Regions from separate parts of the Roseburia sp. 831b genome, predicted to be linked through region 1. Evidence: predicted binding sites of a transcription regulator. Region 1 holds the regulator's gene; each other region holds the start of a gene.
What was found. Region 1 encodes Rex, which represses fermentation and respiration genes when NADH is low (regulators of the CRP and FNR family bind a similar motif). Its sites were predicted from a motif close to ATTGTTAANTANTTAACAAT; they were not measured.
Positions count from the first base shown of each region.

Region 2: BIV16_RS01775 (enoyl-CoA hydratase-related protein) is a predicted target of Rex. The motif match lies at 2,184-2,203, and genes of this name have one in related genera.
Region 3: BIV16_RS04115 (DUF5692 family protein) is a predicted target of Rex. The motif match lies at 4,557-4,576, and genes of this name have one in related genera.
Region 4: gap (type I glyceraldehyde-3-phosphate dehydrogenase) is a predicted target of Rex. The motif match lies at 3,253-3,272, and genes of this name have one in related genera.

Region 1 is NZ_CP135162.1:1,109,716-1,117,986, reverse strand. It holds gene alr (alanine racemase) at 59-1,228, opposite strand; gene BIV16_RS05135 (bifunctional ADP-dependent NAD(P)H-hydrate dehydratase/NAD(P)H-hydrate epimerase) at 1,272-2,768, opposite strand; gene BIV16_RS05130 (redox-sensing transcriptional repressor Rex) at 2,828-3,472, opposite strand; gene BIV16_RS05125 (ABC transporter ATP-binding protein) at 3,604-5,523, opposite strand; gene BIV16_RS05120 (NADP-dependent isocitrate dehydrogenase) at 5,623-6,837, opposite strand; gene BIV16_RS05115 (GntR family transcriptional regulator) at 6,862-7,521, opposite strand; gene BIV16_RS05110 (2-isopropylmalate synthase) at 7,540-8,271, opposite strand, start outside.
Region 2 is NZ_CP135162.1:406,291-414,561, reverse strand. It holds gene hflX (GTPase HflX) at 1-846, opposite strand, end outside; gene BIV16_RS01780 (tetratricopeptide repeat protein) at 916-1,887, opposite strand; gene BIV16_RS01775 (enoyl-CoA hydratase-related protein) at 2,226-3,029, shown strand; gene BIV16_RS01770 (DMT family transporter) at 3,565-4,452, opposite strand; gene BIV16_RS01765 (LysR family transcriptional regulator) at 4,469-5,353, opposite strand; gene BIV16_RS01760 (MATE family efflux transporter) at 5,456-6,781, shown strand; gene proC (pyrroline-5-carboxylate reductase) at 6,930-7,739, shown strand; gene BIV16_RS01750 (alpha-amylase family glycosyl hydrolase) at 7,820-8,271, shown strand, end outside.
Region 3 is NZ_CP135162.1:912,389-920,659, reverse strand. It holds gene BIV16_RS04120 (alpha-amylase family glycosyl hydrolase) at 1-3,150, opposite strand, end outside; gene BIV16_RS04115 (DUF5692 family protein) at 3,456-4,496, opposite strand; gene BIV16_RS04110 (hypothetical protein) at 4,619-5,071, opposite strand; gene srtB (class B sortase) at 5,074-5,967, opposite strand; gene metF (methylenetetrahydrofolate reductase [NAD(P)H]) at 6,002-6,880, opposite strand; gene greA (transcription elongation factor GreA) at 6,931-7,434, opposite strand; gene BIV16_RS04090 (4'-phosphopantetheinyl transferase family protein) at 7,586-8,227, opposite strand.
Region 4 is NZ_CP135162.1:721,746-730,016, forward strand. It holds gene BIV16_RS03225 (hypothetical protein) at 1-1,044, shown strand, start outside; gene BIV16_RS03230 (hypothetical protein) at 1,156-1,443, shown strand; gene BIV16_RS03235 (GNAT family N-acetyltransferase) at 1,466-2,173, shown strand; gene BIV16_RS03240 (histidinol-phosphatase HisJ family protein) at 2,225-3,052, opposite strand; gene gap (type I glyceraldehyde-3-phosphate dehydrogenase) at 3,385-4,401, shown strand; gene BIV16_RS03250 (phosphoglycerate kinase) at 4,636-5,847, shown strand; gene tpiA (triose-phosphate isomerase) at 5,882-6,628, shown strand; gene BIV16_RS03260 (CapA family protein) at 6,706-8,250, shown strand.

The sequences.
Region 1 (8,271 bases):
ACTTTTATTTACGGATAGTATTTCCAATTTTTACGGGTGTATTCTTTCTCTTTGCAGATTATTTTATAAAATAATCCTCGACTCCGGTTTCTACTCCATTCTGATAGAAAACTCTTGGAATCCTTCTTCCAAGCAGACAGGCAAACTCATAATTAAACCTACCGGAAAGTTCTCCTAATTCTTCTAACGTAATGGATAAATCACCGTCTGCACCAATCAGGGTGACTTCATCTCCTACGGATACATGTTCAATTCCTGTCACATCAACCATAAACTGATCCATGCAGATTCTTCCGCGAATCGGAGCTTTTTTCCCGTGAATCAAAACATAACCCTTGTTGGAAAGTCCCCTTGCATAGCCGTCCCCGTATCCTACCGGAATCGTTGCAATGATTTCTTCTTTTGGTGTTGTATAGGTTCCGCCGTAACTGATGCTTCTGCCTGACTCAAGCTTTTTTAAAAATGCGACATGGCTTTTTAGTGATAATACAGGTTTTAATGCAACAATATCCTGTCTTACCTCACTCGAAGGCCACAGACCGTAAAGTGTAATGCCGGCACGCACCATGTCAAAGTTTGCCTTTGGAATTTCGACAATGCCTGCACTGTTTGAGCAGTGACGATACTGGAACGTCACCTGTTTTTTCTCAAGCCACGACAACATCTTTTCAAACTTTGCAATCTGTAAAAAGGTATTGTCTTTCTCTTTTTCATCCGCCTTGGCAAAATGTGTAAAGATTCCCTCCATTATAATATGCGGAAGCTTTGCAATCTGCGCTATTGTCTGCGCAGATTCTTCTGTAATCTGAAAGCCAAGACGGCTCATTCCGGTATCTAATATGATATGAATCGGATAATCCATATTTAATGTTTCAGCGGTATCGGATAATTCTTTTGCCATTTCATAAGTGCAAACACTTGTTCTTATCTGATGCGTTACAATTGTCTCATATTGCTCCGGGAAAACATAACCCAGAATCAAAATCGGCTTTTGGATTCCGCTCTTTCGCAGCTCGACTCCTTCTTCGACGGTTGCAACTGCAAACCCAAACAAATAATCCAGTTTTTCGATGGTATGGGCAATCTGTACGGCTCCGTGACCGTATGCATCTGTTTTAATGACTGCCATCATCTTCGTTTCTGGATTGATATTCTGATGCATGGATTCCATATTAAACAAAACGGCATCCAAATCTATCTTTGCACAAACACGTTTATACTGCTTCATGTTGTCTCCCATCTGCCCTTTCGGCATGTTTCTTTCTAGTTTTTTATAAAAGCTCTGCTTGGATTTTTTGTAATCCGGTTACTAAATCAGATGCCATTAATCCGCCATAGCCTGTTTCTTTTATCATGGCATCACCTGCCAGTCCGTGAAGATATACGCCAAGTGGTGCTGCAAGATAAGGCGGAACTTTTTGTGCAAGGAGTGAACCTATCACACCGGATAAGACATCCCCGCTTCCAGCCGTTGCCATTCCGTGATTCCCACTGCGGTTTAAATAAATCGCACCCTCCGGGACTGCCGTTAAGGTATGTTCTCCTTTTAACACGCAAATCACCTGGTAATCCTCTGCAAACTGCCTAGCTGTCTTAAGGCGGTCTGCTTCTACAAATGCCGTTTTTTGCTGACAGAGTCTGCCCATCTCACCCGGATGTGGCGTTACAATCACTTCCGCTTTGTGCTGCTTTAAAAGTTCCTGCTTTGCTACGAGGATATTTAGGGCATCTGCATCGAGCACAACCGGCACAGCCGCATTCGCTAACACAAGTTCTACGATTCTTTGTGCCACCTGTGATGTTCCAAGTCCTGGTCCACAGACAATTGCATCGACCGTCTGCAATTCATTTACAAATGTAGTTTCATCAAAACCTGTCTCCGGGTAAGTTTTTAGCACTGCTTCCGGCACTTTTTCCTGTAAAATCATCCGGTTTGCTTCCGGTGTCATCACTTTTACCAGGCCACATCCCATGCGGTATGCCGCTGTCACTGCAAATACAGCCGCACCTGCCATGTCCTTTTGTCCGGCAATGACAAGCACTTTTCCGTAAGTGCCTTTGTTCGAGTGCTTCTTTCTTTCCGGCAGCAGCGAAAGGTCTTCTTTCGTCAAAGAAACCACCGACGGACGAACCTTTCGCCAGCTTTTTGCATCGATTCCAATTTCCCGTACAAAAATCCTGCCACAAGCAGCACTTCCCGGCCACAGATACATTCCGACCTTGGCATAGGCATAAGTAACCGTTACATCTGCCTGCACACAGGTTCCTAATATTTTTCCATTTGTTGCCTGCACACCGGACGGAATATCAATCGAAAGCTTTACTGCTTCCATCTGATTCATCTGAGCGATAAAGTGCGCAGCTTCTCCGGTAATCTCTCTTGTCAATCCCACACCAAACAAAGCATCCACGATAAGGGTCGGTGAAAAATCATCCGGTATTTTCTCGCAAACCGGGATTCCATACGCTTTTAGGATTTCAAGCTGTAATTGCATGGATTCGCTATAACCGTGCTTTCCCTGTAACAGCACCACACAGACCTTCCTTTTCTTTTGAAAAAGCAGTCTCGCAACCGCTGCTCCGTCACCGCCGTTATTTCCGGTTCCACAAAATACAAGGGTTCTTTTGGTATCAAGCCCCTCCTCTTCCATGACGCGCACCGTCTCAAGTGCAGCACGTTCCATCAAAACAATCGATGGCACCTTAAAATGTTCTGTCGTGGCAAGGTCTATTTGTTTCATTTCATCTGCATTTACAAGATATTCCATCTTCCATCTCCATTCCAGAGCAAAAATAGCGCTTTACCAATGGCAAAGCGCTAAGTCGGTTATTCCTTTTCTTTTTTGTTCTTTACAATATTGTAGGATAACTGCATTAAGCTGTCTGATAAATGAACGTTCTCTACAACTACATCTTTATCGATTAATTCAAGATCAACATGTGCGAAATTCCAGATTGCATGAATTCCCAAATCCACAAGACGATTTGCAATGGCATCTGCCTTTTCTTTTGGCATGGTAAGTGCTGCAATATCAACTTTATTGTTCTTGCAAAACTCTTCCAGTTCATTTAACATGTGAACCTTAATTCCGCGAACGGTAACACCGTCCAATGCTGGATTTACATCAAATAATGCGGTAATGATAAACCCAAGTTTGGAAAATTTGGTGTAATTAGCAAGCGCCTGACCTAAATTACCGGCACCAATCACAATGATATTATGCTGCTGGTTCAGTCCTAAAATCTTTCCAATCTCTTCGTATAGGTACTTTACATTGTATCCATAACCCTGCTGACCAAAACCACCAAAGTTATTTAAATCCTGTCTGATCTGTGACGCTGTCACATTCATTCTTTTGCTCAAATCATTTGATGAAATACGCTCCACTCCATCATCTAACAATTCACCAAGGTAACGGTAATATCTTGGCATTCTTCGAATAACTGCCTGTGAAATCTCTTTTTCTTCCATATATATAAACATGCCTTTCTCTAAACTGCAAATTCGTGTGCCATAACCCTCTCACACGATTATACGAATAACATTATTATACTGATTTCTGAAAAAGATGTCAATGTGTCAAAAATTTAACTATCTATCATTTATAATTGCATTGACAGGTTTTCCCATTCTTCATATAAGGTTTCCAGACGTTCCCTGTACTGATTTTGCTTTGTGGTAAGTTCTCCTAGCTTTGCAGAGTTTGTCGCATTTTCCGGTTTTGCACACTCCGTATCAATCTGTTCAATCTCGCCCTCTAAGAACGCAATCTCATCCTCCGCCTTCTTTAGCGCATTCTCAATTTTTCGGATTTGTGCCTGCTTTGCCTTTTGTGCCTTCCAGTCCGTTTTTTGCTCGCTGTCTTTTTCAACTGTCTGCGCTGCTTCCTCTGGTTTCTTTACAAATTTCTCAGTCAGCTCGTCTCTTTTTTCCAGATAATAATCATAATTTCCAATGTAATTGACCAGTGTTTCCCCGGTTAATTCGATGATTCTTGTCGCTGTTTTGTTAATAAAATAACGATCATGGGAGACGAAAAATACCGTTCCGGTATATTGATTTAATGCGGACTCTAAAATTTCTTTTGAGGTAATATCCAAATGGTTAGTCGGCTCATCCAAAATCAAAAAGTTTGCATCCGAGAGCATTAATTTTGCCAAAGAGACACGTCCTCGCTCACCACCACTTAAATCCGCAATCCGCTTAAACACGTCATCTTCCGTAAACAAAAATGCCGCTAAGACATTTCGAATCTGTGTCTGGGTAAGGTTTGGATAATCGTCTGATATCTCTTCAAAAATGGTTTTCTCATGCGATAAGACCTGATGTTCCTGGTCGTAATAGCCGATGGAAACATTTGAGCCTAGTGTAACACTTCCAGCATCTGCCTCGATTAACTGGTTGATAATCTTTAGTATCGTCGTCTTTCCGGTTCCGTTATTTCCAATCAGTGCTACCCGTTCCCCACGCTTGATTTCAAAAGATAAATCGGAGAACAGGTGTCTTGACGGGTAGGATTTTGAAAGATGTTCGACGGTCAACACATCGTTTCCACTCACAACATTGGGCTCTAACACAATCTTGATATCGGCATTTTCTTCCGTCGGCTTCTCAATCCATTCTATCTTATCTAGCATCTTTTCGCGGCTTTCTGCACGGCGAATCGACTTCTCGCGGTTAAAAGAGCGAAGTTTTGTAATCACTTCCTCCTGGTGCTTGATTTCACGCTGCTGGTTGTAATACTGCTTTAACAAATCCTCGCGGACTTTTGCCTTTTTCTTCGCATATTCGCTGTAATTTCCAAGGAAAACGGTCGCCTTATGCTGGAACAATTCAACTACTTTTGTAACCACACGGTCTAAAAAGTAACGGTCATGGGAGACAATGACAACCGCTCCTTTGTAATTCATCAAAAATCCTTCTAACCAGCGGATGGATTCAATATCCAGGTGGTTGGTCGGCTCGTCTAACAAAAGGACATCCGGCTTTGTCACAAGCAGTTTACCAAGGGAAACCCTCGTCTTTTGTCCACCTGATAAAGATTCCATCTTTTTATCAAACTCTTCCTCTAAAAAACCAAGTCCCTTTAAAATTCCGGTTACTTCGCTTTTATAGGCATAACCGCCTGCAAGTTCAAATTCTTCGTTGAGCTTATGGTACGCATTTAAGTGATATTCTAATTCTTCACCGGAGAGTTCGTTCATCAAAGACTCCATCTTGCGAAGCTGCTCCTCCATCTCAATCAGTTCCTTCTTTGCTTCAAGAACTTCCTCTTTGATTGTGCGGTGTCCGGATACGTCCTGATACTGTGCAAGGTAACCGATTGTCTTATCTTTTGCAAGAATCACTTCTCCCTCATCTGCTTGAATTTCCTGCATCATGATTTTAAGAAGTGTCGATTTTCCGGCACCGTTAATGCCAACGATTGCCGCTTTTTCATTTGCTTCAATTCCAAAGCTTACTTTTTTTAGGATTTCATCCGTCCCATAGGACTTTGAAATATTTTGACAGGATAATACCATCTCTTCCTCCTGTTACTTTCTCTTTTTCACAAAGAAACATCATGCCTTAAAAAGACATGATGTCACTTTCACTAGGTATGTATTGTACCACGATATTGTCTAGGCTTCAAGAATTCCTGTCAATGTTTCGCGGATTGCTTTGATAAATCCTTCGCTGTTTAACACAGTTGGATGTTCAATCGTTGTAATAAGTGCTAAGTCCTTGGTCATCTTTCCGGACTCGATTGTCTGAATACAAGCTTTTTCCAATGCATCTGCAAAATCGGAAAGTGCCTGATTGCCATCGAGTTCACCACGTTTTCGAAGTGCTCCTGTCCATGCAAAAATCGTTGCTACGGAGTTGGTAGAAGTCTCTTCTCCTTTTAAATGTTTGTAGTAATGACGCTGAACGGTACCATGTGCAGCTTCGTACTCGTAATATCCATCTGGAGATACCAATACGGATGTCATCATCGCAAGAGAACCGAATGCGCTGGAAATCATGTCGCTCATTACATCACCGTCATAGTTTTTACATGCCCAGATATAGCCGCCTTCGGATTTCATGACACGTGCCACTGCATCATCAATCAAAGTATAGAAGTACGTAATGCCGGCTTTTTCGAATTTTTCTTTGTATTCTGCATCAAAGATTTCCTGGAAAATATCTTTAAACGTATGGTCATATTTTTTGGAAATGGTATCTTTTGTTGCAAACCATAAATCCTGTTTGGTATCGAGTGCATAGTTGAAACAGCTCTTTGCAAAACTTTCGATGGAATTGCATAAGTTATGCTGTCCCTGAACAACACCTGCGCCCGTGAAATTGTGAATTAATTCACGAGTCTCATTTCCGTTCTCATCGGTATAGACAAGTTCACATTTTCCTGGTCCCGGAATCTTCATCTCACTTGCCTTGTATACATCACCGTATGCATGACGCGCGATAGTGATTGGTTTCTTCCATGTCTTTACGTTTGGCTCGATTCCTTTTACAACGATAGGTGCACGGAATACGGTTCCGTCTAACATGGCACGGATGGTTCCGTTTGGACTCTTCCACATTTCTTTCAAATTATATTCTGTCATTCTGGCTGCATTTGGTGTGATGGTCGCACATTTTACAGCAACACCATATTTCTTTGTTGCGTTGGCAGAATCAATCGTAACCTGATCATTTGTTTCGTTTCGATACTCAAGACCTAAATCATAATATTCTGTCTTCAAGTCAATAAATGGAGTGAGCAATTCATCTTTGATCATTTTCCAAAGAATTCTTGTCATTTCATCTCCGTCCATCTCTACTAATGGGGTTGTCATTTTAATTTTTTCCATGTGATTTCGCTCCATTCTGTTTTTTTACTTTAATAAGTTGTCCCATCCGTAATGATCCATATTGCGAACCGTGTTTCCCATATGCTGGTTGGCAAGCTTTTCTGCCATATCCGCATCTTTTTTCTTTAAAGCATCCACAATCTTACGGTGTTCCTCATTGGATTCTACCGCACGCTGCGGTTCCGCCAATGTGATTTTTCTTACCCGCTGCACGTAATGGTGAAAATCAGTCAATACGTGTCTTAACTCACGGCTTCCACATGCCGTATATAAAATATCGTGAAACTTGTTGTCAAGTTCTACAACCTGTTCATAATTGCCCTTTGCAGCGTGAAACTCTGCAAGGTAAATATTCTCTTCTAAGTCATCTAACTGCTCTTTGGTGAGGTTTGCAGCCGCCCATCTTGCACAAAGTCCTTCCAGTCTGGAACGGATTTCATAGATATCCTGAATATCTTTTTTAGAAATTCCAACGACATAAGCTCCTTTATTCGGAATAATTGTGACAAGACCTTCTAATTCCAGTTGGCGAAGCGCTTCTCGAACTGGTGTTCTGCTTACACCAAGTTCCTCCCCAATCGATTTCTCTTTCAGTTCTTCATCCATATGATATTTTCCAGATAAAATATCTTCACGTAAGGTATGAAAAACACGAGCACTCAGAGAATAGTTGTCTTCACCCATGTTAAGACCTCCCCTTATTTATAACGTAATATCTAATTTCTTGCAACATTTTTGAATCTCTTCTACAAGCTCTTGATCGGTAAGTACCGTAACTCGTCCGTCATCATACTGCTTGTCAACCCATACCTTTACTAATTTAACCAATTCTGAATTCTTGTCAACCCATTTTTCTTTTGGAAGATGATAATAGGTATTAATCCAATGTGCAATTCCAGCTAATCCAGAAGTATTGGATACGGATACAAGTGGTGGACGGTTTAAGAATTTTCCGGTATCAAAAATATTGTAAATCTCTTCATTTTTCAAAAGACCGTCGGCATGAATTCCGGCTCTTGTCACATTAAAGTTGCTTCCGACAAACGGTGTTCTGCTTGGCTGTACATAACCCAATTCTTTTTCAAAGTATTCTGCAAGCTCTGTGATGACTGTGGTATCCATTCCATCAAGCGTACCTTTTAACTGCGCATACTCAAATACCATAGCCTCCAGCGGTGTGTTACCGGTTCGCTCTCCAATTCCAAATAAGGAACAGTTGACGCCGCTTGCACCGTAAAGCCATGCTGTCGTAGAGTTGTTGACTGCCTTGTAGAAATCGTTATGTCCATGCCATTCAATCAATTCCGATGGAACACCTGCATGTGTGGTAAGGCCATAGATGATTCCTGGAACACTTCGTGGGATCACGGCACCAGGGAAGTTTACACCATAACCCATGGTATCGCAGGCACGAATCTTGATTGGAATCTTGTA
Region 2 (8,271 bases), 700 kb from region 1:
ATCTGCATATTTTGCTTCCTCTAAGGTACTCTTAAACGCCTCAATCAAGTGATGTGGCAGCTTTCGGATAAAACCTACGGTATCTGTCAGTAAAATTTCCTGACGTCCCGGCAATTCAAGTACACGGGTAGTTGGGTCTAGTGTTGCAAAAAGTTTGTCTTCCTCTAACACGCCCGCATCCGTCAGACGGTTCAAAAGTGTTGATTTTCCGGCATTGGTATAACCTACAATCGCTGCAACCGGCACATGATTTTTCGCTCTTTGGGCTCTTGTCACCTCCCGGTGCTGTCTGACTTCCTTTAATTCGCGGTTGAGCTGCGCAATGCGGTCTTTAATCAGACGGCGGTCTACCTCTAACTTTTTCTCTCCCGGTCCCCTTGTTCCGATTCCACCACCAAGACGTGACATCGAAGTTCCCATACCGGTCAGTCGTCCCAGTCTGTATTTTAACTGTGCTAATTCTACCTGGATTTTTCCTTCACTGGTCGTTGCACGTGCCGCAAAAATATCAAGGATAATCAGGGTACGGTCCATCACCTTCGTGTCAAGCGCATCCTCTAAGTTGCGAAGCTGCGCCGGTGTCAGTTCGTCATCGCACACAATTCCGGTTGCTCCGGTCTGTTCGATAAGTTCCTGAATCTCCTGCACCTTACCGGTTCCCACATAATACCCCGGGTGAATCAATTCTCTTTTTTGAATCAGCGTGCCAACCACGGTTGCTCCCGCTGTTTTTACCAGTTCTGCAAGCTCCGTGAGAGAATCTTCTGCATCGTCTCCCTCCTGCTCACTCACTCCGATTAGGAGGACTTTTTCCTCTACTTCTTCTATCTTATATGTTTCTGCCATATATGCTCCTATTCTGCTGTGAAACTTTCCTGTTTCACACAATCTGTCCGTTTATACATTTCAAACTTTTTAGCGGTTACATAAAAATGTATATTCTCTCTTTGCTTCCTCGTCATCCGGATACTTGGAAAGATAGGTCTCCATCGTCTGTTTTGCAGATTCGAAATCCCGGTTATTCTCGTACGCAAGCACCAGATTCTTCAAAAGCTCCTGCTCGTTTGTTACCTCATCCATCTCTAATCCAGATTTAAAATATTCAATTGCCTCTTTGTAATTCTGCTGGTTCATCTCAACTTTTCCAAGGGCATTCATTGCCTCGGAATCTGCAATTCCAGAATCAATGTAAGCCTGATAATAAGTCTCTGCTGTATCAGTATCGCCCTGTGCCTCGTACACCTGCGCCAGGTAAAGATTTGCCTCTGTCTTTTTCTTGTCAATTGCTGCTTTGTACTGCTCAATCGCATCCTCATATTTTCCGGTTGTCTGATAAATTCTTCCCCGCCAGAAATAATCATCTGCTGTTTTTCCTTTTAGTTCCAGCGCCTTATCCAGATAATCCTGTGCCTCCGTTGAAAGTCCCGCCTGCGTAAGCTGCTGATAAATATTTAAATAAAGCTCATAGCTTGCATCCGTATTTGCAACCGCACTGGAAAAATCTGCAAGTGCTGCCGCATTATTTTGCATGGAAAGATAAAGCACACCTCTTAAATAATAAGCATTGCTGTTGGTGTCGTCATAGTCCACCAGTGAGGTATAAGTGGCCAATGCTCCATCGGTATCACCGTTTGCATATTGTGCTGCTGCCTTGTAATAGCAGATATCAACCTCTTCGTCGCCTATTTTTCCAATCTTTTGATCTAATGCACTGTCAAACGCGCTGATTGCACCCTCGTAATCATTGCTTTTCATACAGTTGATTCCAATCTGCCGGTAAGCATCCTCATTCTCCTGCTTTTCATCCGTACAGCCCGTTAGAATCCCGGTTAAAAGAAACGGTACCACGGCTAAGATGACAACCTTTTTTTCCAATTTATTCCACATGATTTCCTTGTTTTTCCTCTTTCTAATCCTTCAAACGTCAATAATTTCCTAACACAGTATACCAAATCTAACCACAGTTGGAAATGTTTAATTTCGGAATCTTAGAAAATCTTAGTATGCCTTCTGTTGTGCGTTGAATGCCGTGGAACCGATCAGCCAGGCCTCTTCCATTTTGACCATCGCAAAAAGGAAGAACAGCCTTTTGGCAACTAACATTTCTGGTATGAAAAAATGTGCCACATTTCGCTTTTTCACTTGACAAAATCTGTAAAAAGGAATAAGCTAATCATAACGATATTGTTAATTTTTTATCAAACTTATTCAGGAGGGTTCCTATCATGAGTGAATTCAAGAATTTAAAATTGGATGTTGAGAACGAAGTTGCCGTTCTTACTATTTCCAGACCAGCTGCTTTAAATGCATTAAACAGCGAGACACTTGACGAGTTAAACGTAGCTTTAACCGAAATCGAAGCAAGAGATGATGTCAAAGTTGTTATTTTAACAGGTGGTCCTGATAAAAAAGGCAACGAATTCAAATCTTTCGTTGCTGGTGCTGATATTGCAGAAATGGTTAATTTCTCTGCAGCAGAAGCAAGAACATTTGGTATGAAAGCAAGCGTACCATTCTTCAAATTAATGAACATGCGTCAGGTTACAATCGCAGCTGTTAACGGCTTTGCACTCGGCGGTGGTTGTGAGATTTCTATGGCATGTGATATCCGTATCGCATCTGACAACGCAATCTTCGGACAGCCAGAATGTGGTCTTGGTATCATCCCAGGATTCGGTGGTACTCAGAGATTAGCTCGTCTTGTTGGTATGGGACGTGCAAAAGAAATGATCTTCACATGTGACAACATCAAAGCTGACGAAGCATACCGCATCGGTCTTGTTAACAAAGTTGTTGCTCCAGAAGAATTAATGGCAACCGCAAAAGCTATGGCTGCTAAGATTGTTTCCAAAGGAAGCTATGCCGTATCTATCGCAAAAGCTGCTATCAACAACGGTTATGACATGGATATCAAGAACGCTGTTGAGATGGAAGCAAACCTCTTTGGTGTAACATGTTCTACACATGACAAAAAAGAAGGTATGACAGCATTCTTAGAGAAGAGAGCTGCTGACTTAACAGATTTCTAATTTTTCCAGATAATAAGGAAAGTGGTTCTTACATAAGATAGGGCAGGCACTGCGATAACTTTTAGAACTCACAAATGTACTTATAAATATCGCCGGTCAGATTTGACCGGCGGTATTTTTTTACCTTGTGTTCCTTACTTCTTGAAAAAGAAAGGGCAGATGTTGGTTTCATTTTCTTTTTATTCGATATTAATCAATGTGTTGTAAATGCCAATTATAGTACATTGGACAATTAGAAGCTGTTCTTTTATAAATTTTCCAAAAGTACCTTAATTTTTGATGTTATGTAAACCGAATATGATAGGATTTTACAATTACACCGCAAACGAAAAAAATTACCCAAAATCTGCTGAAATTCGCACAGAATTTGGGTAATTTTCTTCAAATAATTTATGATTATCCAAAAGGCTATTTTTATGTAAACCAACATGTGCAAAATGAATCAAAATCGGACAATTTATTATATATTGTACCGATATATCCAATATGCTACATAACACACTTTGTGCATTTGCCTCTTGATATAATATATTCCTTACTTTTCCAACGCTCCCGAAAAGAATTCAAGTGCAATAACCGAGCATAAAATCATTGCGCCTCCTGCTATCATATTGCCTGTGAGCGCCTCCATCCCAAGCAGGACAGAAAACACGCTGCCAAACAATCCTTCCATGGAAAGAAGCACGCCTGCCTGCGCAGATGTCGTATATTTCTGGGCATACGTCTGCAGGAAAAAGCAAAGACATGTGCTAAACAATCCCAAAAATAAAATCGCCCAGATTCCAGATGACATATCTGCCCTGGAAAGGGCATCCGCATCCGTAACCGCCAAAACAAGCACCGATATGATGGCGGCTGTTGCCAGCTGGACAAAATTAATCAGCATCGGATCTGCCTTTTTGGTCACCTTCCCCAGCACAGTAATATGCATTGCAAAAAAGAAAGCACATAACAACGATAACAAATCACCAAAATTAAAACTGAATTCAAAACTGCCCGGTGTGATACTTAATACTGCAATTCCAATTAACGTAAACACGGTTATGACAAATGTGCGGACCGGTGGACGTCGTCTTTCAAACAGCCAGACAAGAAATGGAGTCATCACAACATTTGTTGCCGTCAAAAATGCACAGTGTGATACCGTCGTTCTCTGCTGTCCCAAAATCTGCGTATAGAACCCTCCAAAAAGGAAAAATCCAGGAATCATTCCTGCTTTTACTACGGATAAGTTAAGCTGTTTTAATCTTGGCAGGCATGCCACCAGCATCACTGCTGCCGCAATCAAAAAGCGAAGCGCCATAATCAAAGACGCACTCAGTTTCGCATCAATCGCCACCTGGCTTGCGATAAATCCAGTTCCCCAGATTGCAGCAACCAGTACACATAAAAAATCTGCAACCCATACTTTTTTCTTCTTCATTTCAATAACCATCCTTCTATCTTAGGGAATCACTCTCCCTGTACTTTAAATATTCCATAAACTTTTGCGTTGCAGCACTCAAGCGTTGCCTGTTTTTCATTGCGATGCCAATTTCTCTGTAATAGGGCGCTTCTAATGGGCGAACCTCAATCTGATACGGAATCCGTTTTAAAATCATATCTGGCAAAACTCCGATACCCAACCCTTTTTCAACCATTGACATAATAGCAAAATCTTCCCACGTCGTGAACCGCACCTTAGGATGTACACCATTTTTTTCTAAGAAATCCGAAACCTCCGTTTTTCCTCCATGTTCTAACAATAAAAATGGCTGCCCATCCAGATCCGTTACCTTTATCTTCTCTTTTTGTGCCAGAGGATGCTTCTTCGGAAGTACCACCTTATACTCATCCTTTTTGAGCGGCATCACATCGAACTTTACCGCAGTCGGCAGCCTTAAAAATCCACAGTCTACACGCCCCTCATCAATCCAGCGTTCTACCTCTCCATAATCGCCCAAAAGCATTTCATAATCAATTCCAGGATAATCCTTTTGAAATTCAGCAAATATGTTCGGCAGCCAGTGAATTGCCACACTTGAAAAGGTGCCAATCCTCACGATACCGCTTTGTACACCATTCATTTGGTTGATCTGTTCCTCAAGTTTCCCAAAATCACTTAATATTTTCCTTATAGAAGGAAGTATCTGCTCCCCTGCGGAAGTCAGCACCACTCCATTCTTGCTGCGCTGCAATAAGGTAACTCCCCATTCTTCCTCCAAATCCGCAATCATTTTACTGATGGACGACTGCGCATAATTCAAATCTTCTGCAGCTTTTGTAAAGCTCCCTTTTTCAACGGTTTTCACAAAAGCAAGATATTTTAAAATATTATGATCCATGTTTATTCCTTTTTTCGATATAATAAATCATTTTTATTCACTTTTTATATTGTAATAAAACGCGTACAATATTGCAAGAATCTTTTGAAAGGACAGAAAAAAATGAAACAGACAACCACCACAATTGATATGCTTCACGGCGCACTTCCGAAAAAAATCCTGCTTTTTACACTCCCCATTGCGCTTAGCAGCATGCTGCAACAGCTCTTCCACGCCGCAGATACCTCCATTGTCGGATATTTTGATACCGCCACTTCTCTTGCAGCGGTCGGAACAAACGGAGAAATCATCGCCTTGATTGTTTCCTTATCTTCCGGTTTATCCATCGGTGCTAATATCTTGATTGCACAACAAATCGGTCAACAAAAAAAGGAACACCTGTCCGGCATCCTAAAAACCGCCCTCCTATTTGCGGGAATCTTTGGCATCATTGGGCTGCTTCTCAGACAGTGTATCACAAACCCGCTGCTTCTTCTGATTAAAACACCCGGCGACGTCATGGCTCCGGCAAAATTATATCTTAGAATTTATTTTCTAGGATACCCTTTTTTACTGCTATTTGATTTTGGTTCTGCAATCCTTCGTGCAAAAGGAGACAGCCGGTATCCCTTCCTTATACTTACAATTGCCGGGATTCTTAATGTACTGCTGAATCTGTTTTTTGTCCTTGTATTCCACATTGGCGTTGCCGGAGTCGCACTTGCAACAGTTCTATCCACCGCATTTTCGGCAATTATTATTCTGTTACGGCTTTGGAATGACTCATCCCTATCTCACGTTTCCTTCTTTCCTTGCCGCATGCGTTCTTCCTATCTTATCCAAATTCTAAAAAATGGAATTCCTGCTGCCATTCAGGGTGCTGTCTTTTGCTTTGCGAATATTTTCATCCAGGCTTCCGTCAACCGTTTTGGTGCACAGACAATTGCCGGAAGTACCATTGCCATGAATTTTGAATATTTTTCCTATTATGTTATTACTGCCTTCGGACAAACTGCTACCACATTTGTCAGCCAAAACTATGCTGCCGGTCAAAAGAAACGGTGTCGTCAGATTCTTTGGCTTTGTATCACGTTTTCTTTTTTCTTCAGTCTGTTTTTGATTGTGCCTATCATCCTGTTTCGTAACCGCTTTGCCGGATTCTTTTCCACGGAACCTGCAGTCATTGAAAATGCCTGTATCCGCATGATGTGCATCTTGCTCTTTGAACCAGTCTGCAGTTTCTACGAAATACCCGCCGGTGTGTTAAGAGGCATGGGGCGCTCGCTTTTTCCCGCTATTGCGACGGTGATTGGAACATGTGCCTTCCGCATTTTATGGATTTACACCGTTTTTCAGTTTTCCCCGCAACTAGAAACTCTGTACCGAGCATTTCCTGTTTCCTGGGTGATTACCACAATTTTCATTCTCTGTGGCTTTTTTGTGCATTGACCTTTTAGCCAAAATGAACTACGATAGAAGCAGGAATATTTTAGTGGGGTAAAGCAGGAAATCGCATTTTACTCCGCAAAACAAGGAGGAAAATCCTCTGCTCCTGCATGGGCAGTCGCATTTTGCTCCGCAAAACAAGGAGGATTTTATGTTTGACAAAATGATTGGTTTTATCGGTGCAGGAAATATGGGCAGTGCAATTATCGGCGGAATTCTGGATTCTTCCCTTGCAACTACGAGCCAGATTATTGCAAGCGCTCATTCTACTGCTACCTTGGAAAAGATTCGTAACAAATTTGCAATTGAGACGACACCGGACAACACAAAGGTTGCCGAGCAGGCTGATATCTTATTTCTTGCAGTGAAGCCGGATAAATTTGATGAGGTTATTCCTCAGATTCGCGACCATGTAAAATCAGACTGTGTCATCGTCTCCATCGCCGCCGGCAAAACCATCCGCGCCATTGAAGATGCTTTTGACCGTCCAATTAAGCTGGTTCGTGCAATGCCAAATACACCTGCTCTTGTCGGGGAAGCCATGAGCGCTTTGTGTAAAAATGAAACGATTACCGATGCTGAACTTGCAGATGTTGTTTCTATTTTTAACAGCTTCGGAAAATGTGAGGTGGTTGCAGAAAAACTGATGGATGCCGTAATCGGTGTTTCCGGTTCTTCCCCTGCCTATGTTTATCTGTTTATCGAGGCTATGGCGGATGCTGCTGTTGCCGATGGCATGCCACGTGCACAGGCATACAAATTTGCGGCGCAGTCAGTCCTTGGTTCTGCAAAAATGGTATTGGAGACGGGAAAACATCCTGGAGAATTAAAAGATGCCGTTTGCTCCCCTGGCGGAACCACGATTGAGGCAGTTGCATCTTTGGAAGAAAACGGACTTCGCAACACCGTTATCGCAGCGCAACGTGCCTGCGTACAGAAATCAAAAGATATGAGCAAATAAAGTTTTAAAATAATGAAAGAAACAGATTTTTACATCTGAATCCTATGATAATTTTTCACAAAAAGATTGGAGGCAGCATTATGTGGGCATATGAAAGCGTTTTTTATCAGATTTACCCTTTGGGATTTTGTGGGGCTCCTTTTGAAAATGATGGACAGTTGAAGCATCGCATTTTAAAAGTAAATGAATGGATTCCACACATCAAAAAACTTGGTGCAAACGCCATCTATTTTTCGCCTGTGTTCGAGTCTGATACACACGGCTATAATACAAGAGATTATGCAAAAATTGATGTCCGGCTTGGCACGAACGAGGATTTTAAGACTGTTTGTGAAAATCTTCACAAAGAAGGCATCCGTGTTGTATTAGATGGTGTTTTTAATCACGTTGGACGTGGATTTTTCGCTTTTGAAGATGTATTAAAAAATCGCGAAAATTCTCCTTATAAGGATTGGTTTTTCTTAAACTTTGGTGGAAATTCCAATTACAATGACGGCCTGTGGTACGAAGGCTGGGAAGGAAATTTTGACCT
Region 3 (8,271 bases), 200 kb from region 1:
AGACTGATATTCCGAACCATTGGTAGACTTAATAACAGGCATGCTGTCATAACCCCACCATCCTTCGTAGCTGTACACTGGTTTTCCGGCACGAAGTCCAACGTTATCTTTGACAACCTCTTTGTTGTCATCTGTAATGTAGCTGTCATTTGAAACTGCAAACCATTCTGTATAAGAAAAGTCTGTAATTCCATAATTTGTCTTAAAGTATTCTTTTGCGTCTTTTTCAGCTGTTGCCTGGTCAATGCCAGAAGCAGCCATTTTATCATAAACATAAGCCCAATATGGGTATGCACCGACTGCTGTTGTTCCAGCCTCTAAATATTTGTAATAACGGTCAAAATATTTTGAATCATCAGAAACATGGTTGAATACACCGTCTAATACGATGTGCATATCATTTTCTTCTGCTGTCTTTACAAGTTCCTTAAAGTCACCTAAATCGCCTAAGATTGGATCAATCATCTCATAATCACTGGTGTCATAACGGTGGCTGGAAATAGAAGAAAATACCGGATTGATGTAAATAACATTGACACCAAGTGCCTTTAAGTAATCAATTTTGTCTGTGATACCGGCTAAATCTCCACCGTAAATCTCATTACTCCAATTGCCATCGCCATAGTATGCTCCGGTTGACTTATAAGTATCTTCGTCTAATTTTGTCTCCTGCTCTGGATTCTCCGGTAATGTATCCCAGTCTGTAATGTATTCATAATCCGTCTCGCCACGTGCAGATGTCTGTGCAAAATCATTTGAGACATCACCGTCAAAGAAACGTTCTGGGAAAATCTGATAGATTACCGCATTCTTCATCCAGTCCGGTGTCTTGAATCCATCCTGATAAACAACCAAATCGTATGGTTTGATATTGGTTAAATCGGTAACCATTCCCTCTCCATAATATCCGTCATCATCTGAATAAATTTTTACTGCAGAACCATTTGATAATACAAAATAATACTGTACTTCACCGATTTTGGAAAAGTTGGTTGTAACGCTCCATTTTTGTACGCCGTCTGTAACGTCTCCTGTTTTTTCGAGTGGTAATACTTTCTTTTCAACACCCTTTACCACAAGACGTACATTTTTGATATCCGTTCCGGTCTGAATGGTAAACGTAACATCCTCCCCGGTTGCAACTGCTCCATACACGCTCTTGCAGTCGCTGGATTTTGTGTTGTAATAAATATGTTCCTCTTCAATCGGTTCATTGGAGGCATCACAGTAGAATACCTCAGAACTTGGATCGTAATAGAAGGTGACATCCTTATCCTCGTCTACTTTTACAGTTCCAAATTCATAGGAAACGTTTTCTTTGTTATCGTGTAATTTCAAGTCTGTATAAGTTCCTTTTTTCATTGGAACCGTTACCGAATAGATACCGGTTAGACCTTCGTCTGTCAATTTGGTATCTGCAGGAATACCGGTTCCCAATAAGGAAATATCTGCAAATACATAATCAATGCTTGTCACTGCAAGATGACTGAAATCACTATAATAAACCGTTACATCCTGTTTTTCCGGTACGGTAAGGCTATAATTGTCTCCGCCTGGCTTTCCGGCAACACCATAGTTCTCGTCCCAGGAACCAAACGAAATCTTAAACTGATAATTTGCTGCAGGAACATCTTTAAATGTATATTGGTAAATACCATTTCCAACATAAGTCATCTTATTGGAAGCTGCGTCCCAGCTTGGACCAGGGAATGTACCCGGCACATTGACAAGACGTCCTTTAAATGCATCTCTCGTATAGGAAGAATAGTTTTCCCCATTAACGGTCACTGTATCATTCGAAGAATCCAACTGCTTATTTCCATCTACCATGTAGTAGTATACAGCATCAATTGCGTTGTCACCTAAGAATAAATCTTGTGTCTGGTAAACATCATTTCCTGTCTCTTCTTCTGTTTTTGTTTTATTCAGTGCAAGCTTTTCAAACGCCGACGCACCATCTTTTTCTACGTCTGCTTTTGCGGCATAGTAAAGCTCTACGGAACTACCCTGTGGAACCGGCATGGTAAATCTTGTCTTACCATTTGCTAAATCTTCTACTTTTGCCTCAGCCGGTGCCTCTGGTTCAGCCTCCATGCCAAGAGCCTGTGCTACTTCACTTGCATTGTTCAAGGAATCTTTCAAAAGTCCTGTTGTCGTATCATATAAAAATATGACATTGGTATTATCCGCTTCAATGGCTAATTTTTTATTTCCACCCTCTGCCTCATACCAATTGCTGTAATTGAATACACATTTGTATTCATAATTGCCAGCTGCAAACACCTTCTGATAAAGAAATAACGTGTCGGATATCTGGGAGAACTCATATCCAGTTGCACCTGCTGACCAGTTTGCTGCCTCATCACATCTTGCTGTTCCAATTAAGGAAACGGTTGTGTGAAAAGCATTTGCATTTACATCACCACTGTTTTGTTTGATGACAAAATCCGGTGTACGGATGGAATCATAAACAACTCTGTTAATTTCATCACAAAGTACGGTAAGCGATGTGCTTCCTGCCGGAATAGTCAGTGCAATATTGCTGCTTCCATTTCCAAAATCACTGCCCCATGCATCATCAAATGCTACCTTATATCCACCGTCTGCAAGTTCCACATCTTCTGTTAACTCTTTGAAATAGTATGTTCTTTCATACAGTCCACCGCCAATGTATGCAAGCTCGGCATTGGTATCTTCCGGATTCCAGCTAGCAATGTCATACCGGGAAGTTTCATCCTCTGAATCACTCAAGAACTCTATGCCCATAAAATTACCAACAATCGCAGCGCTATGTACTAATGTGTTATCACTGACAGAATCCTGGAACACCCCATCCCGGTAACGGAAATATACCGTCTCATCTGCGGATACTGTAACGCTATCCGCATCTCCTACTGTCTCGCCATTTACCAACAGATTTGCCTCATAGGTACCTGCGGTAAGATTACATGCTGCCTCATAGACGCCATTTCGATAAAGTTGCATATCGGTTACTGTTTCACCAATTTTAACCTGCATAAGGTCCGAAACGACAACCGTATTTTCTGCAGCTTTTGCTGTCAGAGACCATCCAAATGAAGATGGCAGTAATGTTGCCACCAGTGTAGCAATCAGCCCCATACTGACTGCTCTCTTGAAAAACCTTTTCATCTTTTTCACCCTTCTCCTTCTTTTTTCGAAAAAATACTTCTTTAGGTACCTCTCCTACAAAAATAGTCCTTTTTTCTCCCATTTTCCGACTTTTTTGATTTGTAAAACCTCCCCAAATTTTTTCGCATTTTTTCGTAATTTAATTATATTTCTTTTTCAAAGGTTTCTCAATGTGCAATAACGCAAAAAGAAACCGTGAAAAATTGGATATTTTCACGGTTTCTTCCTTTATCATTCCTCCCATTAGAGAAATGGTACTACGAAAATTTACTAAATTTTCGTCTGAATTTTTTTGCAATTTGCTATTAGTCTTCTACTCTTGCCATAGCAAGTTCAAAGTCTTTTGTTCCTTTGAAGATTTCTTCTTTGTAAGGGTTCTTCTTCTGTTCGATAGAACGTTTGATGATAATAGTAAGAACGATTACGTTAGCAACAAGTGCGATGATTGAAACAACGCCCTGTGCAGTAGGATCTGCTGTTGTAGGATGTGTTGCTTTGTCCATGAATCCATCGGAGTAAAGTCTTGTGATAACTGCGAATTTACCCTGATCCTGGAATAATGGGAATACCTGAGCGAACATACACCATAATGCAAGTGTGTTAGCACGGTTCTGAATCCAGCCACCTTTGTTCCAGAATGCATTTGCAAATGTAGGGGCAAGTAATAACGCAAGACCACAATACCAAGCATGTGTAGGCAGGTTGTTGTATGTATACTCAAAGTTCCAAAGATCATATGCAACGATGAAGAATACAGTCATATCTGGCCATAACATATCGTCTTTCTTCTTGGATGAGTAAACTCCCCACCATCCTGTCATACAGAAGATGTTAAGGATTCCGGCGATACCATTTACAACGTTCCACCATCCACCATAGAGCCATACGCCCTCGCTAGATAACCACCATCTGGAACCCGTTTCAGCTAATGCATGAGCACCTCTGATTGCAGATTCGAAATCGCTGCATACAGCGATTAAGATGTTGATAGCAACGATAACAAATGGGAATGCCTTGAACCAGTGAGTTTTACCAACTCCCCATTTGTATTTGATCATCATGAAGCCGATACATCCAGCTGTTGCTGCATATAATTTTGCATAATGGAACCAACTTGTCATATGTACATATGTGTCATTGTTGAGTGCCCATTCTGCTCCTGCTGCTGCAGAAACATAAATTGCAATAAAGTAAACGGTTAATACAAGTGGTAATGCTACGAAGCAAAGAAGTCCACCGACTTTTGTACGACGAGCAATTTCATTAGCAATTACTAAACTAGCAAATACTAATACCCAGCCTAAAAGCTGCCACATGGAGTTATCTCCATAAATTTGAAACAACATAATAATTCTCCTCCCTTGAAAAAATTATTTATACTATTATGTTTTCCTCTGGTATTACCAGATGTTAAAATTTTAACACTTTTTTTATAATTTTTCAAGGTTATTGTCAAATTTTGTATGTTTCATTCTTCTTCAATCTCTAATTTCCCTGGATTTACCTCTAAATATACGCTGGAATGGTCGATTTTATACATATCTAAAAGGAGTTTCCAAAGATTGCAGCACTGGCTGACCAGGACTGCAGATGCCTCCACACTATATGGAAGCAGCGTATGCAAATTGAAAAAACGGTTCCCAAGTGGTGGCAGAAAAATCATGTTTGAGGTTCTGGTCCTACCATCTGATTTCTTAATCATCTCATAGGTGGTAAGCAAAAAATCCTGATTTTTATATTTACAATAGTAGGATACATAAAACTCATCCACCGTCCAGGTCAATCCATCCTCTTCTACTTTTGGCTTGTCTGAAATATCGTTGGATTCCGTTGACTGTACCTGTACGTTCCAGTGAATTTTTCCTTCCTTTGTCGCCTGTATCATCTCAGTCAGTTTATGATTTAACTCTTCCGGTCTCATTCTTATTCTTCCTCCTGTGTCGTCTTATCCTGCGTTGTCATATCATGTTCCTCCTCTAATACCGCATTCACCAGGAAACGGTATCCTTCCGCGGAACAGGTCGATAATGTCACAACCTTATCCTCCTTTGATACCTCAACACCGGTGTTGGTATAAGACTTTTTCTTCATCGTCGAAATCAGACTCGCCATTGCATCATCCGATTCATAACTTGTAAAGAAGAAATCGTTTGTCTCATCAATATCAAAATAAGAAAAGATATGATAACGGTAAGCTTTTGTAGTCGTATAGATTGTAAAATACTGATTATCGTCGTAAAATCCATCTTTTTTGTACTTTTTCAACCGGCCGAACATGCTCAGATTCTTCATATTATGTCCATAGATAATGGTATCCCGGTCTGAAAAATCCGGTGAATTCTTTTCATCGATAAAAAGGCTTCCCGCCTTGCTGTCTTTTCCGTCCAGATCACGGTGCAGATATTTTTCATTATCGCCGGAATACATCACAGGATAACTTAAATCCATCGAATCAAAACGAATCCATGCGACTGCCTCTTTGTTCTCTTTTTGTAACGCTTCAAGATCAACAGAAATATTCTCATACCACCAGTTCTTATCTGCCTCTGTTTCTCCATTCTTTTTCTTAGCGTCATCTACCGAAACATATTCTTCCCGCATATCCTCATATGCATTTTCCTCTGTTATATAATGGTACAAAACCGGTATCAGCTGGCTTAATGCAAACACAATCAATAAAATTCCAACCACCATACAAATGAAAGTCATGGTGTCTGGCTTTTTCTTTTTCTTTTTCTTCTTTTCTGTTCCCTGTTTCTTATCCTGTTCCTCTTGCATGACAACGCCCTTCTTTTGTTCTTCCATCTTATCTATCATACCTTCCCATCACTATCTCAAACTGATTGACCCACTATTTTTCATCACGTTTATAAATATAAGAAAGATTATCTAAAATTGCGCCCGCAATATCCGGTTTATTCATTGTGTAAATATGTACATGGTTGACTCCATTTGCAATCAAATCAATAATCTGTTCGGTTGCATACGCAATACCAGCCTGTTTCATAGCATCCGGATCTGCGCCAAAACGATCTACAATTGCAAGAAATCTAGGCGGAACCATATTTCCGGATAATGACATGATACGTTTTACCTGATTCGCATTGGTAACCGGCATAATACCTGCTACAACCGGAACATCAATGCCCATCTTCAATGCTTTGTACATGAAATTGTATAAGATATTATTATCAAAAAACATCTGTGTTGTCAAAAATTCACATCCGGCATCCACTTTTTCCTTTAAATGTGCTAAATCATCGTAAATCGTATCTGCCTCTGGATGTCCTTCCGGATAACATGCGCCACCAATACAAAAATCACCCTGTGCTTTGATATCCGCAATCAGTTCACTGGCATGTTTATACTGATTCGGCAGTGGGAAATCTACATTCTGTGGAATGTCACCACGCAGCGCCAGGATATTCTCAATTTTCTTTTCCTTTAATTCCTCAATCACAGAAGCAACTTTCTCCTTCGTGGAAGATGCACAGGTTAAGTGCGCCAATGCCGGAATATGATTCACATTCAAAACTTCATTGGCAAGTTCTACCGTATAATCTGACGTTCCACCTGTTGCGCCATAAGTGACACTCATATATGCAGGCTTTAATTCCGCCATCTGCTTTACAATGTTTTTGTAATTTTCCAGCTGTGTTCCTAACTTTGGTGGGAACAATTCACAGGAAATTGTCACTTCTTCTTTTTGTAATAATTCTGTCAGTCTCATCTTTTTCTCCATTCTTGCGTAAAATCTATTTTTGCGATATCCCTATTCTTTTAGAAACTTCTTATCTTATCGTTTTGTTCATCCGATGTATTCTCGATTTTTCGGATTTCAACAAAATAGGAATAATTCTCATTTACTTTTACTTCCACGCGGTCTCCCACTTTATGACCCAGCAGAGCTTTGCCAAGTGGTGACTCATTGCTGATAAGATTTTTTAAGGAATTTCCTCTTATCGTCGTGACGATGCGGTAAGTCTCCACCATATCATCTTCCTCAAAGTAAACTTCCACCGTATTGTTCATTCCGACTTCATCTTCGGCGGAATCACTCGAAATCACCCGCGCCGTCTTAATCATCTTTTCCAGATAGCGAATCCGGCTCTCATTCTGATTCTTATCTTTTTTGGCAGCGTGATACTCAAAATTCTCGCTGAGGTCTCCTTGCGCTCTCGCTTCTTTTACCGCTTCAAGCGCCTGTTTTCTGACTACCAGTTTCCGGTACTCAATCTCTTCTTCCATTTTCCTTATATCCTGTTCGGTCAACTCGTCGTACATGAAAATTCCTCTCCTTCTAGCTTCTCCTTCTTATGCGAAACAAACATTCACACCCGTCTTTCTGATGTAAAACCAAATTCCTATTACATAAAAAAGCTATAAAAAATTCTACTCATATAGAATTAAATTATAGCCAATTTCATTTTTCATGTCAAACACACCTAAGGTCCACATATTCAATTTTTTCCGGGAAATTCCGATTCTTAGCGCACCCTGATATGGTGTAGGAATCCTTTTCTTCATAAGTATGAAAAAAATATCCGGTCTGTCCAAGTTCATCTGCAATCGTATCAAAGCTTCTTAAATCGATTCTTAGACCAAGCCCGATTGCTTTCACATAACTTTCTTTTCTTGTCCAGATTCTGGTAAACATTTTCTCCTGTTCTTCTCTGGAATTCTGCTGTCTGATTAACCGGTATTCCTCCTCCGTAAAAAAACGCCTTGCGACCTGAAGTTTTGTCTCTCTTTGCCGCTCTACGTCAATTCCAATCTCCTGCTCATCAAATGCAGCCACAACGCGGTCTCCTGAATGGCTTAGATTAAAATGCAGACCCAATGCTATCGGCACCTGATATTTTCCTGCTTCATTTTTCTTTAAGGAAAGTTCTCTTTGCGTATATCCGTAAAGACGGAGGCCATATTCTAAAAGAAGTCCCGCACCAAAACTTCTCCTTTTATCTCCCTCATGACGGAATCTTTCTATCCGCTCGATTCGTTCTTTCGTCAGAAGATGTTTTTTTTCTTCATAGACTTCTTTGGTAAGTTCCTCAATTCCTGCACAAAAAATTCTCATGTTTTCCGCTGTCCTTCTATTTCAAGCTGTCCCGTTTTTGCATG
Region 4 (8,271 bases), 390 kb from region 1:
ACAGATTCCTTTGAGGAAAAGACTGCAAAAAATATAATTGGAAAAATTGACCAGGTGGTTCAATATTCGAATCAGATTTTCCCGGAGGATGAGCCAAAGGTAAAAATTTATGTTGGTTTTTCAAAGGATGATTTTTATTCCGATAAAACGGACTTTTTTATTCCACTAGAACAGGAACTTTTTTATGATGATATCTGGAGGCTGTTAAAAGAAGCACACAGGAATTCTATAAATGCAGCGGAACAGTATGGATTGTTTTATGTTTATTGCAAGGAACATCATATCATTGCACAGCAAAGCGAAGATTCATCGAAAAAATACGAAACATTGCGGAATTTTTTGGAAAAGGATGAGCAAATGTATCTGCTTGATTTTACCCTGCCGATGATAGAGGATGTGTATTTTGATGAAGAGACGTCCGAACTTGAAAGAGAGTGTGTAGCCGGATTTGCAGAGTGGTTTACACAGAAATATTCTTTTGAAGAATATGAAACGTTGTGTAAGACAATCGAGTCATATGACAGGGAACTTCTTACCAAAAGAAAAAATGAGTGGCTGCAGGAGATTGGCAGCAGAAAAAACTATACAGAGCTTGGAAAAATCTTGTTTCAGTATCATGATACCCAGAATGTTTGCTCAGGTGCAACTTATAGAATTGAAACGGAGGATGCAATCTGGAACTGGGATGATTTGGACGTAGTCACACTTGGCTATGTGGATATGGTGACCAATTATCAGATTATTGAACCACTTAGAATTGCAGATTTTAAGGAGGCGAGGGAATACCTAAAAGATTATTTGCCTAAAAATCTGGAAAAAGTAAATATCTGTACGAAGTTTACACAAATGAATACCATAGAGGATTACTGCTTCTATGTTCCTACTTCTAATACAATAATGCTGGCACTCGGCTGGGAGGAAACGGCACATGCACTGTTTCATGAATATTGCCATCATTTGACAATGGGGGATGGTAAGATACTGCAGGATGGAAATTCAATTTTTACAGAGTGGTTTTCCACGGTATTAGCCAATTTTGAATAAAAAAATCTGGAAAAAAACATTGCTTTTGTAAATTATATGGGAGAGGACTTTCTTCGTGAGTATGGCCTCTGGGATGAGAAAAACAATTGTTATTCTTGCTCGAATGCTGATATGCGCGATGCATGGAAAGGGTATCAGGAGCGTTTAGAAAAAGACCCCTGTTTTATTGAAAACAAAAATATAACTGTGATATCAACTGCTGGATTGAATTATTCTGAAAAGTGTGTTTTAGCAGAATATATTGTAAAAACGTATGGATTTGATAAGCTAGTTGAACTTGCAAAGAAAAATGCCGATTTTGAAGGCGTGTTAGGATGTTCTTTTATAGAACTGTATGCAGATACGGTGGGATGGATAGAAAACAGTGGCGAACTTGCTGAACAGATAGAGGAAAATTGAAAAACAAATGAGGAGAGAAAGCATGAAGAAAAATCTAAAAAGCAAAATTGTAAAAATGCATAGTAGCTTATTTTCAAATTTTTATCAGGAATATTTAGGACTAGATGATAGCATGATTTGCAACGGTGTCCATGTATGCAAATGTAAATATAGAGATATTCCGCTCAATAAGAAATATTTTTATAAAGTTATTGCAGCTAAATATAATGGGGAAAAAATCATTTCTTATTCGCCGGAATTTAATGAGACAGAATTAAGGTCACTGTATACGAAAATTAATTTTGATGCAATAGGCGTTGGTAATATACAGAATGATTTGAAATTGCCTCAATACGAGTTGTCGTATATGGATAGAATGTTGCTGGATACTCAAATGGATATAAGTACAGATGAGCGTTTTGCCTGTAACAGGAATAACGCAATCAAATATATATATTTAGAGGAATATAGAAAATATATTGCGTTGATGAATGGAGAGCTTGTCGGCTATTGTAAAGTGTCGGATGTAATCGCTGACTATGGAAATCTTGTAGTTTGGGTTGAAGAGCCCAGACGCAGATTGGGAATTGCAGAAAATTTGGTTAAGTTAATGATTAAAAAATGTTATGAAGAAAAAATTGTACCAATGTATGTTGTTAAAACAGAGAATCATGCTTCCATATCATTGGCGAAAAAACTTGGGTTTCAGGTAAAACAAAGAGAACTTGTTGTTTCAGTTGTCTCAGAATAAAATAACCGGTCTTTTATGTCAGAAGAGCTGGCATATCAGGCCGGTTTTCGTTTACTCAATTTTTATGAAATTCGGTTTCCTTTTTTCAAATACCGTATAATAAGTAAAACCGGCTTCTTTTAAAATGGAAGGAACTTTTGCAAAATCAAATGCAACGTGTTCCGGTTTATGCGCGTCAGCACCAAGTGTGATAATTTCACCGCCGAGTTCCCGGTAACGGCGGATGATTTCTTCGGTTGGATTCGGATGACCGAGTCCGTATTTGAATCCACCGGTGTTAATCTCGATACCTTTTCCACGCGAGATAAGCTGGCGTAAAATCTCGTCAATCACGTCTTTATAGTCTTCCCAGTGATAGTTTTGGTTCGTTGTAGGACCGTATCGCACGACATAATCGATATGTCCGTAGACATCAAATCCATCAAAAGCGGTGATATTTTCCAAAATAGATTCAAAATATTCCAGATAGGCAGTTTTTTCATCCCTTCCCTCGTAAAAATCCGGATAATAAGGGTCGAATCCGTGTACAACGTGGGAAGAACCGATGACAAAATCAAACGGATACTGTGACAAGATATCGCTGTGCAAACCGGCAAGGTGCGGCTGAAGACCAAGCTCAACACCGAAGCGGATTGGAAGTTTGTCCTGATAGGTTTCCTGATAAGCCATGACGGAAGCGTGATAGTTTGCAAGGTCCAACAGGAAAAGGTCTGGCTCCTTTGGATAATCGATATCCAGATGGTCGGTGAAGCAGATGCCGGCAAGCCCTTTTTCGATTGCGGAATGAATCATTTCTTCCTGCGGGGTGTCGCTGTCACCGGAAAACTGGCTGTGCATATGGGTATCCCAAAGCGGTTGGGATAAAAGTGTTTCTTCCATAATAATTAGAAATCCTTTCTGTGAAAAATTTATTAGTAAAAATAATAAGAATTTTTTGTTACATTTTGAAAATAAGTTATAATAAAAACGGGTTATTATAGCTACACCTAATAATAAATATAACTTATTTTACAACAGAAGAAAAGAGATTGTATGAAGATTTGTACAAAATGAATGAAAAACAGACTGGAAAACAAGATATAGTGAAAAATTTAACAAACTCATGAAAAAGACTTGAACTTTGTGCAAAAATTGGTTAAAATAAAAAAAGCTTGGGAACAATAGTTTCTCAAAAGTATATTTTATTTTTACAATTCTAGGAGGAATTAAAAATGGCAGTAAGAGTTGCAATTAATGGTTTCGGCCGTATCGGTCGTCTTGCTTTCAGACAGATGTTTGGAGCAGAAGGATATGAAGTAGTAGCAATCAATGATTTGACAAGCCCTAAAATGTTAGCACACTTGTTAAAATATGATTCATCTCAGGGAAAATATGAGCATGCTGATGAAGTAACAGCTTCTGATGATTCTATCACAGTATGTGGAAAAGAAATCAAAATCTATGCATTCCCAGATGCAAACAACTGCCCTTGGGGAGATTTAAAAGTTGACGTTGTATTAGAGTGTTCTGGATTCTACACAAGCAAAGAAAAAGCTCAGGCTCATATCAATGCAGGTGCTAGAAAAGTTGTTATCTCCGCTCCAGCAGGTAACGATCTTCCTACAATCGTTTACAACACAAACCACGAGACATTAAAAGCTTCTGATACAATCATTTCAGCAGCTTCTTGTACAACAAACTGTTTAGCACCTATGGCTGATGCATTAAACAAATTTGCACCAATCCAGTCTGGTATCATGGCAACAATCCATGCTTACACAGGTGATCAGATGACTCTTGATGGACCACAGAGAAAAGGTGATTTAAGAAGATCTCGTGCAGCAGCAGTTAACATCGTTCCTAACTCAACAGGAGCAGCTAAAGCAATCGGTTTAGTTATCCCAGAGTTAAATGGAAAATTAATTGGATCTGCTCAGCGTGTACCAGTTCCAACAGGTTCTACAACAATCTTAACAGCAGTTGTTAAGAAAGCTGATGTAACTGTAGAAGGAATCAACGCAGCTATGAAAGCAGCAGCTAACGAATCTTTCGGATACAACGAAGACTTAATCGTTTCTTCTGATATCGTTGGAATGAGATTTGGTTCTTTATTCGATGCTACTCAGACAATGGTTTCACACATCGCTGATGACTTATACGAAGTTCAGGTTGTTTCTTGGTATGATAACGAGAACAGCTACACATCTCAGATGGTAAGAACAATCAAATACTTCTCTGAATTAAAATAGTTCGAAGAGATTGTTCTCGAACAATCAAATACTTCTCTGAATTAAAATAGTTTGAAGAAGAATATTCTTTAAATTAGCATAATTTAGAATGTATTATCACTGCACGGTAGACTACTTTTTCAAGCCACAGGCTGCCAGAGTGCAGATAGACTCAGGAAGGGGGTCCGGTCTTTTGGGGCCGGGCTCCTTTTTCTGTATAAGAAAAATAATTAATCCTAGAAGGGAGACATAACTATGTCATTAAATAAAAAATCCGTAGATGATATTAACGTAAAAGGTCTTCGCGTTCTTTGCAGATGCGATTTTAACGTACCTTTAAAAGATGGAAAAATCACAGACGAGAACCGTCTTGTTGCAGCACTTCCTACAATTAAGAAATTAGTAGCTGATGGTGGAAAGGTAATCCTTTGCTCTCACCTTGGAAAAGTAAAAACAGAAGAAGACAAACAAACAAAGACTCTTGCTCCAGTTGCAAAGAGACTTTCTGAATTATTAGGACAGGAAGTAAAATTTGCTGCAGATCCAGAAGTAGTTGGACCTAACGCAAGAGCTGCTGTTGAAGCAATGAAAGATGGCGATGTAATCTTACTTGAGAATACACGTTTCAGAGCAGAAGAGACAAAGAACGGAGAAGCTTTCTCCAAAGACCTTGCTTCTTTATGTGATGTTTTCGTAAACGATGCATTTGGTACAGCTCATAGAGCACACTGCTCTAACGTTGGTGTTGCAAGCTTAGTAGACACAGCTGTAGTTGGATACTTAATGCAGAAAGAAATCGATTTCTTAGGAAAAGCTGTAGAGACACCTGTAAGACCATTCGTAGCAATCTTAGGTGGAGCTAAAGTTGCAGATAAATTAAATGTTATCTCTAACTTACTTGAGAAATGTGATACTCTTATCATCGGTGGTGGTATGGCATTCACATTCTTAAAAGCACAGGGCTATGAAATCGGAAAATCTTTAGTAGATGATACAAAACTTGACTACTGTAAAGAAATGATTGCAAAAGCTGAGAAGCTTGGCAAAAAATTATTACTTCCAGTTGATACAGTAGCAGCAGATGCATTCCCAGATCCAATCGATGCTGAAATCCCTGTAGAAGTATACGCAGTAGACGCTATGCCAGCAGACAAAGCAGGATTCGATATCGGACCTAAGACAGCAGAATTATACTCAGAAGCAGTTAAATCCGCTAAGACTGTTGTTTGGAACGGACCAATGGGTATCTTCGAGAACCCAATCCTTGCAAAAGGAACAATCGCTGTAGCAAAAGCTTTAGCTGAAACAGATGCAACTACAATCATCGGTGGTGGTGATTCCGCAGCAGCTGTTAACCAGTTAGGTTTCGGTGACAAGATGACTCACATTTCAACAGGTGGTGGAGCTTCCCTTGAATTCTTAGAGGGTAAAGAATTACCAGGTGTTGCAGCAGCAAACGATAAGTAAATACAGCATATTTAAGAAAGAAGGATATTCTAAAATGGCAAGAAAGAAAATCGTAGCCGGTAACTGGAAAATGAACATGACTCCAAGCCAGGCTGTAAAATTAGTAGAAGAATTAAAACCACTTGTAGCAAGTGATAATGTAGAAGTTGTTTACTGTGTTCCAGCAATCGACATCGTACCAGTTGTAGAAGCAACAAAAGGTACAAATGTTGCAGTTGGTGCTGAAAACATGTACTTCGAAGAAAAAGGTGCTTACACAGGTGAAATCTCTGCAGAAATGTTAGTAGACGCAGGTGTAAAATATGTTATCATCGGTCATTCTGAAAGACGTGACTACTTCAAAGAAGATGATGCATTATTAAACAAAAAAGTAAAGAAAGCTTTCGAAGCTGGTCTTACACCAATCCTTTGCTGTGGTGAGACATTAGAGCAGAGAGAAATGGGAATCATGTTAGAGTGGATTCGTATGCAGATTAAATCTGACTTAGCTGGTGTTACAGCAGAGCAGGTTGCATCTATGGTAATCGCTTACGAACCAATCTGGGCAATCGGAACAGGTAAAACTGCTACAACAGCTCAGGCTCAGGAAGTATGTAAAGCAATCCGTGAGTGCATCGCTGAAATGTACGACACAGATACAGCAGAAAAAGTTCGTATCCAGTACGGCGGATCTGTAAATGCAGGTAATGCAGCAGAGTTATTTGCTCAGGCAGATATCGATGGTGGATTAGTTGGTGGAGCATCTTTAAAAGCAGATTTTGGTAAGATTGTAAACTACTAATTCCAAAGACAGAAGAAAAATAAAACCCGCTCCGTAGATATTCTATGGAACGGGTTTTTCAAAAAGGAACACGCTCGATGAAAAAAAGGTGTATGTTAAATACGCTTTCGATACTGCTTTTCCTTGGTGCATTGACAGCCTGCTCAAAGGGCAATGATGTGCAGGAAACGACACAACAAGAGACAACACAGACAAGAGAACACGAGACTGCAAGGGAAGAGGCAGTGGAGGAGCCAGAGAAACACGAATTGCAAAAAACGCAGCTTTCAGATATGTCCGAGGCGTTTGATACAATATTAAATCATGCAACCAAAGAATTCATTGCCGGATATCTGGTGGATGATTCTTTTTTGATGTGGTTTGATGCAAAATATGGCGATTTTGCTGTACAGATGATTGCAGACGAGGTGCTTACAGAAAATCCGGATACAGAAGCATGGTATGATGCGTCCGGTGAGTCTTTGCATGTGTTGTGGATGGATTATTGCAAGGACATGAATATCGAACAGGAGGATTCCAATCCCGTCTATTATAAGGAAAGCAATCGGGCAGATGAGACCGTGTTAAGCTTTATTGGTGACATCAATTTTGCGGATGGATGGTACACGACAGAGTATATGGAGCAGCAGGAAAATGGGGTGGAGGACTGCATTTCAAGTGAGCTGTTACAGCTGATGAATGATGCGGACGTCATGACTGTAAATAACGAGTTTACTTACGGTGAAAAAGGAACCGCCTTACCTGGAAAAGCCTATACATTTCAGGCAGCGACATCGATGGTACAGAATCTGGAACTGTTTGGAACAGATCTTGTAAATCTCGCCAACAATCATGTTTATGATTATGGAAAAGAAGGACTGCGCAAAACGATGGATGCGATAGATGCTATCGGGATTCCGTATGTTGGCGCGGGAGAAAATTTAGACGAAGCAGAGAAAATTGTGTATTTTGTTGTAAATGGTCGAAAAATTGCAATTGTTTCTGCAACTGAGATAGAACGAACAACAAATTTTACAAAAGAGGCGACTGAAACTTCGCCGGGCGTTTTGAAAATGCTAAATCCAAATCGGTTTATGCAGGTGATCGAAAAAGCGGATCAGACAAGTGATTATGTGATTGCGCTTACGCACTGGGGAACCGAAGGAAAGATTTTATACGACAATTTAGAAATGATGTATGCACAAAAGCTGGTGGCAGCAGGGGCAGATGCCATTATTGGAGGTCATCCACACCGGTTGCAGGGATGTGGGGTCATAAATGGTGCGCCGGTAGCGTACAGTTTGGGAAATTTCTGGTTTTCCACAGGTAGTCTTTACACGACTGTGGCACAGATTGTGATTGAGGCGGATGGAACGTTGCGATTGCAGTATGTTCCGTGCATTCAGGAAAATCTGACAACGCATCTAATTACAAATCAGGAAGAAAGAGAAGATTTCTTTGACTATTTGGCAACAATATCTTATGATGTAGGTATTGATGAAAATGGTTTTGTTTACGATAAACAAGATGAGGATTATGAGAAACAAGACATTTTATATGATTCGGATATCTGTAATGCAGAGGTAACCGGATTATTTGATAACAACGATAATGCAATCGACATCGTTGGCAATCTGAAATAGAGAACAAAGATGGCGGGCATT